Regions from separate parts of the Neobacillus sedimentimangrovi genome, predicted to be linked through region 3. Evidence: predicted binding sites of a transcription regulator. Region 3 holds the regulator's gene; each other region holds the start of a gene.

Region 1 (4,293 bases), on a different contig from region 3:
CTGCTTTTTTAGCTGCCTCAATTCCTTCAAGGACAGGTGCAGTACCAATTCCACGGCCATTTATTTTTCCAAAAAGTTCATCATCCAAGCTATCTAAACTTATATTCACTCTTTTTAAACCAGCTTCTTTTAGTTTTGTAGCTAACTTAGGGAGCAGTACACCATTGGTTGTTAAACCTAGATCTTCAAGACCATTAATACAAGACAGTTTTTCAACTAGTACAGGCAAATCTTTTCTTAAAAGCGGTTCACCGCCGGTCAAACGAATCTTCTTAACCCCTAGGCTCACAAATATTTTTGCTAAACGCTCAATTTCTTCATATGACAACAGTGCACTTTTGGGAAGAAATTTAAAGTCTGGGCCAAACTGATCGGCTGGCATACAATATTGACAGCGAAAATTACAGCGATCAAAGACAGAGATTCTTAAGTCCCTTAATGGTCTATTTAATTTATCTTTAACAATGATTTTTTTCACTCGATCAACTCCATGAAATAAAAGAAGCTTTTACCTTATTGTAACAGAGATGCATATTTAATACTGTTATTTTATTCACTCTTGCTTCATTATTCTTTTTTTTGTAGTAATTAAAACTTAAATGATAAGTTTCTACCAAATTTTGTAATATCCATTAAAATTGTTATAAGTTTTCACTATATTGTCATTGTTTACCCCTATTAATAAGAAAATCCTGATATAAAATGGTACTAACGAATCATATTGTTAACACAAATTCAATAATTTTTTGTTCGAGGTGAACAGAATGACGACAACTTTGAAGCCTACGCATTCCATTGAAATAAAAGAGTTGCTTAAATTTGCTGACCGCAGATTTAGAAGTGAAAGAGGAAGATTTTTATTCCAAGAGGGAATGGTCGCTGATGAGCTTTATGTAATTATTTCCGGTAAAATACAAATTAGTAAAATTACATCTGATGGTCGGGAGCTATCCTTAAGAATATGCGGTGAAAATGAAATATGCGGTGAATTAACACTTTTTACCGATCAACCAAAATATTTATTAAGCGCGAAAGTCCTTGAAGAAGGTGAAATTGCCGCAATTAAAAAAGAAGTCATTGAAAGTGAGATTTTTCAGAATAGCAAGCTTGCCTTTGAGTTAATGAAATGGATGAGCGATCATTTCCGAAAAACTCAAACGAAATTCCGTGATCTTGTCCTGAATGGGAAACGCGGCGCTCTCTTTTCTACATTAATCCGAATGACAAATAGTTATGGTGTAAAAAAAGGCGATGGAATCTTAATAGATCTTCCATTAACCAATCAAGAACTCGCCAATTTTTGTGGAACTTCCCGTGAAAGCACAAACAGAATATTAAGTGAGTTAAAGCGCGATAATATCATTTCCATAAAACGAGGAAAAATAACCATATTAGATTTGCAGTATTTAAAGGATGAAATTGGCTGTGAAAATTGTCCAGCTGTTTATTGCAATATTGAGTAAGACGGGGAGATTCCCCGTCTAAAATATGAAAAAACAAAATCTCCCTTTTATCTCTTACTGGACTTGTTTTTCCCTCATAGACTTTGGAATATAAACACAAAATGGTTCACTTTCCAAATAATCTCCTGTCATCGCATATGCTCTAGACCGTGATCCACCGCAAACATAACGGAATTCACATACACCACATTTACCTTTAAACCCATCTGGATTTCTTAATGATTTAAAGATTGGTGATTCCCGATAGATTTCTGCTAATGGTGTTTCACGAACATTACCTGCTTTCACTGGTAGAAGACCACTCGGATACACATCTCCAATATGCGAAATAAACACAAATCCATTCCCATCATTTACACCTTTAGGTGCCCGACCAAGCCCATCAATAGACCCTGTTAATCCTTTTTCCGTCAATGCCGATAGATAACTAATTTCATCCGTCTGCATTTTTGCTTCACGCATTTTTTGCTGGATAACCACTCGGCGGTAATGCATGGCTTCCGTTGTTTTAATATCGAATGGCACTTTTTTGCTCAGTTCATAAAGCCAGCGAAGTACTTTTTCATGCTCCACAGGTGAAATCATGTCAGATGCCTGTCCTCTTCCAGTAGGAACAAGGAAAAACACACTCCATAACACACATTTTAATTCTTCAACCAAGTTAGCCATTTCATCGAGATGATCATAATTGTATCTTGATATAACCGTGTTAATCTGAATCGGCATTTCTAATTCATGCAAATATTTAATCCGTTCCATTGTTAAATCAAATGAACCGGATGTTCCTCTAAAATGGTCATGGATTTCCGCATTTGGACCGTCAATACTAAATGCCCAACGGGAAAGTCCGACTTCCTTCGCCTTGCGCATCGCTTCAAATGTTACGTTAGGTGTAGCACTTGGTGTCATGGAAACACGAATACCTTTTTCAACGGCATATTTGGCAAGCTCAAAAATATCTTCTCTCATTAGGGGATCCCCGCCAGTAAAAACAAGAAGCGGGTTGTTCATATCATATATTTGATCAATTAAATGTTTACCTTCTTCAAAAGTCAGCTCTCTTGGATCTCGAGTATATTGTGCATCTGCACGGCAATGCAGACATTTTAATTGACAGGCACGCGTTAGCTCCCATATAACAATAAATGGATCTTTATTAAAATCCCGGCTAAAATCCATGATGAAACGCCTCCTAATAACGGCTATCTTTAACCAATAGCCATAATTACTTCGTATTATAAAGGTGTTTATGTTAAAAAAAAGTGAACTATCTCACAATTATTGTTAAAGATATGGACGTTTTGTGAAGTGTCACAAATTTTTCGGTTTTCCCCTAATGAATTCATTGATATATCTTTAAAAATACAAAAAACAGCAGAAAATCTGCTGCTTTTTAAGAAATCGTTAATACCTCATATTTTGCTGCCAAGTCAACAAATTCAGCCATTCCACTAATTTTTCCGACAGCCAATTTATTACTTACTTTATAATGATCAGCACATGTTTTACATGCTAAGATTTCGACACCTTTTTCTTCCATTTCTTTAAGATGAACAGAAACTAAAGAATTCTCTGTCATCGTTAATACTCCGCTGTTCATACAAAATACAGCGACAGGAAGTTCTTCTTTTTGCTTTACAATCGTAAAGAAGGTTTCCAACACATTTTCACCTAAGGTTTTATCGCCATTCCCAAGTTGATTGGAACTGACTAAAATCACTTTGCCTTTCATATTTCTTCCTTTGGTCCCCCCTTAACGGATCCCTAAAGCGATTTTCGCGTAGCGGGACATCATGTCTTTATTCCATGGAGGATTCCAAACGATATTCACATCAACATCTTTAATTTCGGGAATATCTGAAAGCGCCCGTTTTACTTGATCCACAATCGTACCTGCTAGTGGGCAGCCCATGGAAGTTAATGTCATGGTAATAGTAACTTTCCCTTTATCATCCATTTCCACATTATAAACTAAGCCTAAATTAACAATATCAACGCCCAGCTCAGGATCAATAACCAGCTCAAGAGCACCCATTATATTTTCTTTTAAATCTTCATTCATTATTGATCACTCCTTATTAATTATCTGCAATAATTCCAAGTGGAAAACTTTGTATGAAAAAGAAAAGGAATAGCTCATTCTCCTACCTTTTTCTATCCACTTGTAAAGCTAGTATATCGAGTTTCCCAATGCTTTGGTGTGAATTTTTTTACAGTTTGGATATAAAATTGTTAACATAGTAACTATGAAAAGCATATTTTTAAAACCTTACTTATTTGTAGTGTAACATGAAGAGAATTATTTTCCTAAAATTTAGCATGAGAAAGTAAAATTGAAATATAAAGGAGTCTTTAAATGACAATCAGACACTTAATCGCATTGGATTTGGATGGAACATTATTAAAAGATGATAAAACGATTTCTGCGAAAACTAAAAACATCCTTAAAAAAGCAAGAGAGCAAGGACACATCGTGATGATTGCTACTGGCAGGCCTTTCCGCTCAAGTGAAATGTATTATCGGGAATTGGAACTTAACACTCCAATCGTAAATTTCAATGGAGCGTTTACCCATCATCCCCTTGATCCAAATTGGGGATTTTTCCATGAACCACTGGATATAAAAGTCGCAAAAGATATTGTGGAAACATGTAGAAACTTTCATTTTCACAATATTATTGCAGAAGTTATGGATGATGTATATTTCCATTACCATGACCAAAAACTAATTGAGATATTTAGTCTCGGAAACCCGAATATTACTACTGGAGATTTAGTCGATTATTTAAAGGATTCACCGACTAGTATGCTCATCCATACAGAAGAAGAT
Region 2 (4,293 bases), on a different contig from region 3:
ATAAAAATAATCCGACTTTTGTCGGATTATTTTTTTAGTTGTGTCGGTTAAGAGGACACCTTTTGAGGAATTATAATATTGTTTATTTTCCGAAGCTTAAGTTCCCTTATTATTGAAGCGGCGAATAGATTCATGTAGAATGGACTTGTTGTAAACGTTTAATTACATAGGAGGGGTTTAGAGATGGTACAACCTTACAAGCATGAGCCGTTTACAGATTTTACAGTTGAAGAGAACCGTCAAGCTTATCTTCAAGGGTTAAAAACAGTAGAAGGATATTTAGGTCAAGAATATCCACTTATCATTGGCGGTGAGAGAATTACCACCGAGGAAAAAATCATTTCCTATAATCCAGCAAATAAAGAAGAAGTCATTGGCCGCGTATCGAAAGCTAATAAGGAATTAGCAGAAAAAGCAATGCAAGCGGCTGTTGAGGCATTTAAAACTTGGAAAAAAACAAAGGCAGAGTTCCGTGCAGATGTGCTTTTTAAAGCAGCAACAATTATCCGCCGCCGTAAGCATGAGTTTTCTGCTCTTTTAACAAAAGAAGCAGGGAAGCCATGGAAAGAGGCAGATGCTGACACTGCGGAAGCAATTGATTTCCTTGAATATTATGGCCGTCAAATGCTGGCTCTAAAAGATGGAGTGCCAGTAAATAGTCGTCCAAATGAATTTAACCGTTATCATTATATTCCACTAGGAGTAGGTATCATCATTTCTCCTTGGAACTTCCCATTAGCGATCATGGCAGGTACGACTGTTGCTGCTATTGTTACTGGTAACACGGTATTATTAAAACCAGCTTCAACTACTCCAGTTGTAGCAGCGAAGTTTGTTGAGGTAATGGAAGAAGCCGGTCTTCCTAAAGGGGTATTAAACTTCGTTCCAGGTAGCGGTGCAGAAGTGGGCGATTATTTAGTTGACCATAAGGATACTCGATTCATTAGCTTTACCGGTTCACGTGATGTAGGACTTCGCATTTTTGAACGTTCTTCAAAAATTAATCCAGGACAAATCTGGATGAAGCGATTAATTGCTGAAATGGGCGGTAAAGACACAATTGTCGTAGACTCCGAAGCTGATCTTGAACTAGCAGCACAATCTATCGTTGCATCTGCATTTGGATTCTCTGGACAAAAATGCTCTGCATGTTCACGTGCCGTTATTGTTGAAGATGTGTATGATCAAGTATTGAACCGCGTGGTTGAATTAACTAACGAGTTAACCGTTGGTGATCCAACAGAACAAGGAACTTTCATGGGACCTGTTATTGATCAAAACGCCTTCAATAAAATTATGGAATATATTGAAATTGGTAAGAGTGAAGGTAAGTTAATGACTGGTGGTGAAGGAGACGATTCCAAAGGATACTTCATTAAACCAACTGTGTTTGCTGACCTAGATCCGAAAGCACGTATTATGCAGGAAGAAATCTTTGGACCAGTAGTAGGCTTCACTAAGGCGAAGAACTTTGATGAGGCTATTGAAATTGCAAATAACACTGAGTATGGATTAACAGGCGCTGTTATTACTAAAAATCGTGCTCATATCGAAAAGGCTCGTGAAGACTTCCATGTTGGAAACCTCTACTTCAATCGTGGCTGTACGGGTGCTATTGTTGGCTATCAGCCATTCGGTGGCTTCAACATGTCTGGGACCGACTCAAAAGCTGGAGGTCCAGACTATCTATTACTACACATGCAAGCTAAAACAACATCTGAAATGTTCTAATTATAAGCGAACCTCTTCCCCAATGGCGGGAAGGGGTTTTTTTATTGATTTCATTTTGTCATGCTCTGTGAGTGCCAGTGATCTTCATTGGAGCCGTGATGGACAAAACATAAAAAGGTAAAAGCCAAAATGCCTATTAACATAGTTATGTAGTCAAAATGGCCATAAATTGAATACTAACTGTTTTTCATGGCAATTTCTCATTATGTATATACAGCTGTATGAAGTTTTGACAATAATGTGAAATTGTTCACAAATAATCTTAGCTTGTGATGAACTTCACAATATATTCATTGGTTTTCACCTTACAATAAAACTAAAAAAATATAGGGAGCGACCTAAGATGAAAAAATTGGTGATGATAGGCAACGGAATGGCAGGGGTTAGGACCATTGAAGAAATTTTAAAGCTGGAGCCCGAACAATTTGAGATTACCATTTTTGGAGAAGAACCGTATCCAAACTATAATCGAATCAAATTATCCAATATCCTTCAAGGAGATGTCCATTTTGATGATATAATCATCAATCCATTGGAATGGTATAAAGACAATAACATTCAATTATATACGGGTGAAGCAGTTGTCAAAATTGATACAAAGGCAAAGAAGGTATTTAGTGATCAAGGCCGTGAAGTCAATTATGATGAGTTAATTATCGCAACAGGATCAAAGGCTATTATTCTACCAATTCCAGGGGCAAATAAACAAGGTGTTACAGGTTTTCGTGATATAAAAGATTGTGAATTGATGATCAAATTAGCCAATCAGTATAAAAAAGCAGCCGTCATAGGGGGAGGACTTCTCGGCCTTGAAGCCGCAAGAGGACTCTTGAACCTTGGCATGAAAGTGGATGTCGTCCATCTAATGCCCCATTTAATGGAAAGACAGCTAGATCATGTTGCAGCATCCATGCTGAAAGCAGAACTTGAAGCCCAGGGCATGAATTTTTTAATGGAAAAAGAAACGGTGGAAATTTTGGGAGATGAGCGCGTAACTGGCCTCCGTTTTAAAGATGGTTCCCAAATAGAGGCTGATCTTGTAGTGATGGCTCTAGGAATTAGGTCTAATACAGAAGTGGCAAAAAACAGCGGAATTTATGTCAACCGAGGAATCGTTGTGAACGACTATATGGAAACGAATGTCCCTCATGTTTATGCAGTTGGTGAGTGTGCAGAGCATCGTGAAATTGTTTATGGGTTGGTGGCGCCATTATATGAACAAGCAAAGGTACTTGCAAACCACATCTGTGGCAAAGAAACGAAGCCGTACAAAGGATCAGTTACAGGTACTCAGTTAAAAGTAGCAGGGGTGGATCTTTTCTCTGCAGGAGAAATACATGAAGACAGCACGACGAAATCGATTATGGTACACAACGAGTATGAGGGAATTTATAAAAAAGTGTTAATAAGGAATAACCGAATTGTCGGGATTGTTCTTTACGGCGATACAAAGGACAGTACTAGACTGTTCCGAATGCTGACCAAACAAGAAGATATTAGCGGTATGACAAGTGTTTCTATTTTGCAATCGGAGTGTAGTGGAGCGGGCAATACTGGTGATGATGTTGCCTCCATGCCAGACGATGAATTAATTTGCGGATGTAATGGTGTTACGAAAGGAGTCATCGTTGAAGCAATAAAAACCAAAGGTCTTACAACATTGGACCAAGTTAGCCAGTGCACAAATGCCGGTCGCTCTTGTGGACGTTGTAAACCATTAGTTGCAAACATTCTCTCTCATACTTTAGGTAATCAATTTAACGAAAAAGGAGCCTCAAAAACTAGTATTTGCGGTTGTACCACTTTAAGCCGTGAAGAGATAATAGAAGAAATCAAGACAAAGGGCTTAACAAGTGTGAAAGAAGTGATGAATGTCCTAGAGTGGAATAATGAGGAAGGCTGCACCAAATGTCGTCCTGCCATTAATTACTATCTGGGCATGATTTACATGGATCATGGTATGGATGATCGTGATTCCCGTCTAGTTAACGAAAAAATGCATGCCAACATCCAAAAGGACGGAACTTATTCTGTTGTTCCAAGAATGTACGGCGGTGTCACGACAGCCAAGGATTTGAAAAAAATTGCCGAAGTGGCTGAAAAATATCATGTTCCATTAGTAAAGCTAACCGGCGGTCAGCGCATCGGTTTGTTCGGTGTAAAAAAAGAAGACCTGCCAAGCATTTGGAAAGACCTTGATATGCCGTCAGGATATGCGTACGGAAAAACACTACGCACTGTAAAAACCTGTGTTGGTTCCCAGTTCTGCCGCTACGGTACACAGGATTCTATGGCACTTGGCATCGAGCTTGAAAAGAAATTTGAACGGCTTGATACACCTCATAAGGTGAAAATGGGTGTATCTGCTTGTCCACGAAATTGTTCCGAAGCAGGAATTAAAGATATTGGATTTGTTGGAATTGACGGTGGCTGGGAGATCTATGTCGGAGGAAATGGTGGGGTTGACCTTCGCCCTGCAGACCTGTTATGCACCGTGAAGACCAAGGAAGAAGTAATGGAAATCACAGGTGCCTATCTTCAATATTACCGTGAAACAGCGAA
Region 3 (4,293 bases):
TTCTTCGATTGTGATAACACCGTCGTTACCAACACGTTCCATTGCTTCAGCGATTAATTGGCCAACTTCTTCGTCAGCAGCAGAGATTGAAGCAACTTGTGCGATTGAAGATTTACCTTCGATTGGCTTGGAGATTGCTTTTAATTCTTCAACAGCAGTAGCTACTGCTTTTTCAATACCTTTGCGGATGCCCATTGGGTTCGCACCAGCAGTAACGTTCTTTAAGCCTTCGCGGATCATTGCTTGAGCAAGAACAGTTGCAGTTGTTGTACCGTCACCGGCAACATCGTTTGTTTTGCTTGCAACTTCAGCAACAAGCTTTGCACCCATGTTTTCAAATGCATCTTCTAATTCGATTTCTTTTGCAATTGTTACACCATCGTTAGTGATAAGTGGAGAACCAAATTTTTTCTCAAGAACCACGTTACGTCCTTTAGGTCCAAGAGTTACTTTTACTGCATTTGCAAGTGTATCTACACCGCGAAGCATCGCACGGCGAGCGTCTTCACTAAACTTAATCTCTTTAGCCATGTTAAAGAACCTCCTCGTATATTAGAAACTTGTTATTTTTTAAGTCTTAAATCTTACTCTACTACAGCAAGAATATCACTTTCACGTAAAATTAAGTATTCAGTACCTTGGTATTTCACTTCAGTACCTGCGTATTTTGAGAAGATGATGCGATCGCCTACAGAAACTTCAACAGCTACGCGCTCACCGTTGTCAAGCACGCGGCCAGTACCTACAGCTACAACTTTTCCTTCCTGAGGCTTTTCTTTTGCTGTATCAGGTAAAACGATACCGCTTGCAGTTTTTTCTTCTGTTTCAACTAGTTCGATGATAATGCGATCACCTAATGGTCTTAACACTAAAAACAACCTCCTCAAATCTATGTGCTCATAATTCATTGTTAGCACTCACACTCAATGAGTGCTAACACAATTATTATAATAAAGAATCTAAAAATCTTTTGCAAGTATCATGTTTAAATTTTTTTGAAAAAGTATGTATTTTTTTTCCACCCTACTATCGTATGTAAATAATTGAATATTTATTTCGCTTTTTTAAAACGTATTCTACATTGAAACTAAATGACTTTTAACGTTAGAATGGTAATAAAATAATAGAACTAAAGGAGACATACTATTGAAAAAGGAATATTGGATTATTTTAATTGTGTATATTTGTATGCATCTATCCAACTTAGTAGCGATTCCTTTATTGATGATTAGCTTTAAATTTACGGGTGTGGATCCGGGATTAGCTACTCCTATTTGGCTCATCGCTAGTTTTACTATTGCGCTTATCATTATTTTATTTATATTAAGAAAAGAAATAAGAACTGGAGGGAAAAGTGAAAGAAGCTTATCAGCGGGGAGCTTGATCAAGTGGGCCATTTTAGGATTTTTTCTCGCCTTATTTGCCCAGTATGCAGCTGCTATAATAGAAAATCTTCTCGGTATTGAAATGGGCTCTGAAAATACCCAGCAAATATTAGGCATTATTGAAACCTTTCCACTTGCCGTCCTAGTTACCAGTATTATTGGGCCGATTTTAGAAGAGATTGTTTTTCGAAAAATTATTTTCGGAGCTTTACATAAAAGGTTTCATTTCTTTATCGCAGCATTAATTAGTTCTGTTATTTTTGCTATCGTTCATATGGAGCCAGTACATATTCTCATTTATTCTTCAATGGGCTTTTCATTTGCTTATCTATATGTAAAAACTAAAACCATTCTTGTACCGATTTTTGCCCATGTATCGATGAATACATTGGTCGTATTGGTGCAGTCTGTTTACAAAGAAGACATTGAGCGACTGCTTAAAGAGGCAGAAGCGGTTCAAAACTTTATCGGAGGATTCTTCTAATGAGACGTTCACCTTTGTTTTCCGGATTAATCTACTTCCTACTTGGAAGCTTATTTACCTATTTTGCAATTGAGGATGTCCAAAATAATGGCTGGGGTTTTTTCAGCTATCTCTTGGTCATCCTCGCCACTTTTGATTTTGGCTCCGGCCTAAAAATGATCCACTTTCATTTTAAATATAAGGATCAGCTCAAAAAATAAGGTGACAGGCACCGTGTAAAAAATTTACATTGTGCCTATCACCTTTTTCTTTTGATTAAGGCATGATCTTGTTTATTCCTAGGAGAATTCTATCAATTTAAAGAAAAGGACTTTTCACTTTAATAGTGAAAAGCCCTTTTAATGTTATTCCTCTATTTCCTCATTATTTGGATAATGCTTTAAAAAATATACTAATGACTGTAGCTCGATGGCCAAATCGATGTGATGAACGCGAATTGACGGAGGGACATTTAACCTCGCAGGGGTGAAATTCAAGATCCCTTTGACATTCGTTTTTACAATTTGATCAGTAATAACTTGTGCCACATTTGCAGGTACGGTTAAAATGACTACCTGGATATTTTCCTCCATCAAAATTCGTTCCAACTCATCCATGGAGTAAACCGGAACTTCTCCTATAGATGTACCAATTTTTGCAGGATCTACATCAAAGGCACACTCAATTTTTGTATTATTATTTTTTAAAAAATTATAATGTAAAAATGCAGTACCAAGGTTCCCTACCCCTATTAAGGCAACCTTTGTTAATTCATCCTGGTCAAGCGTTTTTCGGAAAAAACTGAGCAGATAATTGACATTGTAACCATATCCTTTTTTCCCCAAAGCGCCAAAATAAGAAAAATCTCTTCTTATTGTAGCTGAATCAACCTTTACCGCTTCACTAAGTTCGGCCGAAGAGACCCTTTGTTTCCCTGACGAATGCAGGTTTTTGATGAAACGATAATATAAGGGTAGCCTCTTGGCCGTTGCCTGCGGTATTTTCGTCGTTTCATTTGTCATATACTCCTTCACCCCGCACAAATTATTCATTACATTTCTCTTTTAAAATCACCATTTTTCCCGCCAGTTTTCTCTACCAAAAAAGTCGGTCCAATTACCATACCTTTATCTACTGCTTTACACATATCATAAATAGTTAAAGCACAAACAGAAGCAGCTGTGAGCGCTTCCATCTCTACACCTGTACTTCCTTTTGTTTTAACTAATGCTTCGATATGCAAAGTATATTGTCCGTTCACTATTTGTCCCCAAGAAAAACTAATATCGACACCTGTTAAGGGAATTGGGTGGCACATTGGAATAATATCCCATGTTTTTTTGGCTGCCATAATAGCCGCTACTTGAGCCACAGCCAGAACATCGCCTTTTTTCATTTCATTGTTTACTATTTTATCATAAATTTCCTTGCTAACAGTGATACTGGAACAAGCGATGGCCGTTCGTGCCGTTTCCGGCTTTTCGCTGACGTCCACCATCTTTGCTCTGCCTTGTTCATTAAAGTGAGTAAATTCAGCCATATAAAAAAAGCCTCCCATAAAATCATACAATATTTTGACCGATATGTGTGCGTAAGTTTGAACGCATGATGACATTTTTTTACTTTATTGATGACCAATCGGGAATACGGTACACTATTCCTATGTATAGAGGTGAAAATAATGATTTTATTACAAGTTAATCAACTACAAAAATATTATGGTGCTGACCTTATTTTATCGAATATAAAGCTAGAATTACAATCCCGGGACCGTGTCGCCCTTGTTGGCCGAAACGGCGCGGGAAAATCAACTTTGCTTAAGATTATCGCCGGCCAGCTCAGTTATGACGGCGGGGAAATCATTAAACCAAAGGATGTCACTATTGGCTATTTAGCCCAAAACACTGGACTAGAATCCAATTTATCCATTTGGGAGGAAATGCTGACTGTATTTGAAGAGCTTCGCACGATGGAAAAGTCCTTGCGAAGACTTGAAGAGCAAATGTCTGACCCAAGTGTTTTTGAGGATCAAGAAAAATATGAAAAAATCCTAAAAGAATATGACCAGCTTCAAGTAACATTTAAAGAGCAGGGTGGCTATCAATATGAAGCCGAAATACGGTCTGTCCTTCACGGTTTAAGCTTTCCAGATTCGTCTGTCATGATCTCCAGTTTAAGCGGTGGCCAAAAAACACGCCTCGCCTTGGGGAAACTACTATTAACAAAACCAGACATTTTAATTTTGGACGAGCCGACCAACCATCTTGATATTGAAACACTTTCCTGGCTAGAGCAATACTTACAGGGTTATGATGGTGCGATATTAATTGTCTCTCACGACCGATATTTTTTAGATAAAATCGTTACTCAAGTATATGAAATTTCCCGCACACAAATCCAACGCTACATTGGCAATTATAGCTCATATCTAGAGCAAAAGGCGGC

What was found. The regulator Rex, encoded in region 3, represses fermentation and respiration genes when NADH is low (regulators of the CRP and FNR family bind a similar motif). The targets are predictions, from matches to a motif close to TTGTGAAATATTTCACAA.
Region 1: the regulator Rex is predicted to act here: its motif matches at 2,724-2,741, upstream of GZA11_RS03665 (TIGR04053 family radical SAM/SPASM domain-containing protein).
Region 2: the regulator Rex is predicted to act here: its motif matches at 1,970-1,987, upstream of nirB (nitrite reductase large subunit NirB).

The regions. Positions count from the first base shown of each region.
Region 1 is NZ_JAAFZF010000005.1:53,444-57,736, reverse strand. It holds gene moaA (GTP 3',8-cyclase MoaA) at 1-478, opposite strand, end outside; gene GZA11_RS03670 (Crp/Fnr family transcriptional regulator) at 765-1,463, shown strand; gene GZA11_RS03665 (TIGR04053 family radical SAM/SPASM domain-containing protein) at 1,518-2,642, opposite strand; gene GZA11_RS03660 (DsrE family protein) at 2,857-3,195, opposite strand; gene GZA11_RS03655 (metal-sulfur cluster assembly factor) at 3,217-3,525, opposite strand; gene GZA11_RS03650 (Cof-type HAD-IIB family hydrolase) at 3,820-4,293, shown strand, end outside.
Region 2 is NZ_JAAFZF010000017.1:25,563-29,855, reverse strand. It holds gene GZA11_RS07955 (CamS family sex pheromone protein) at 1-4, shown strand, start outside; gene pruA (L-glutamate gamma-semialdehyde dehydrogenase) at 184-1,731, shown strand; gene nirB (nitrite reductase large subunit NirB) at 2,075-4,293, shown strand, end outside.
Region 3 is NZ_JAAFZF010000015.1:4,886-9,178, reverse strand. It holds gene groL (chaperonin GroEL) at 1-531, opposite strand, end outside; gene groES (co-chaperone GroES) at 585-869, opposite strand; gene GZA11_RS07160 (CPBP family intramembrane glutamic endopeptidase) at 1,147-1,869, shown strand; gene GZA11_RS07155 (YdiK family protein) at 1,869-2,069, shown strand; gene GZA11_RS07150 (redox-sensing transcriptional repressor Rex) at 2,214-2,870, opposite strand; gene moaC (cyclic pyranopterin monophosphate synthase MoaC) at 2,900-3,388, opposite strand; gene GZA11_RS07140 (ABC-F family ATP-binding cassette domain-containing protein) at 3,530-4,293, shown strand, end outside.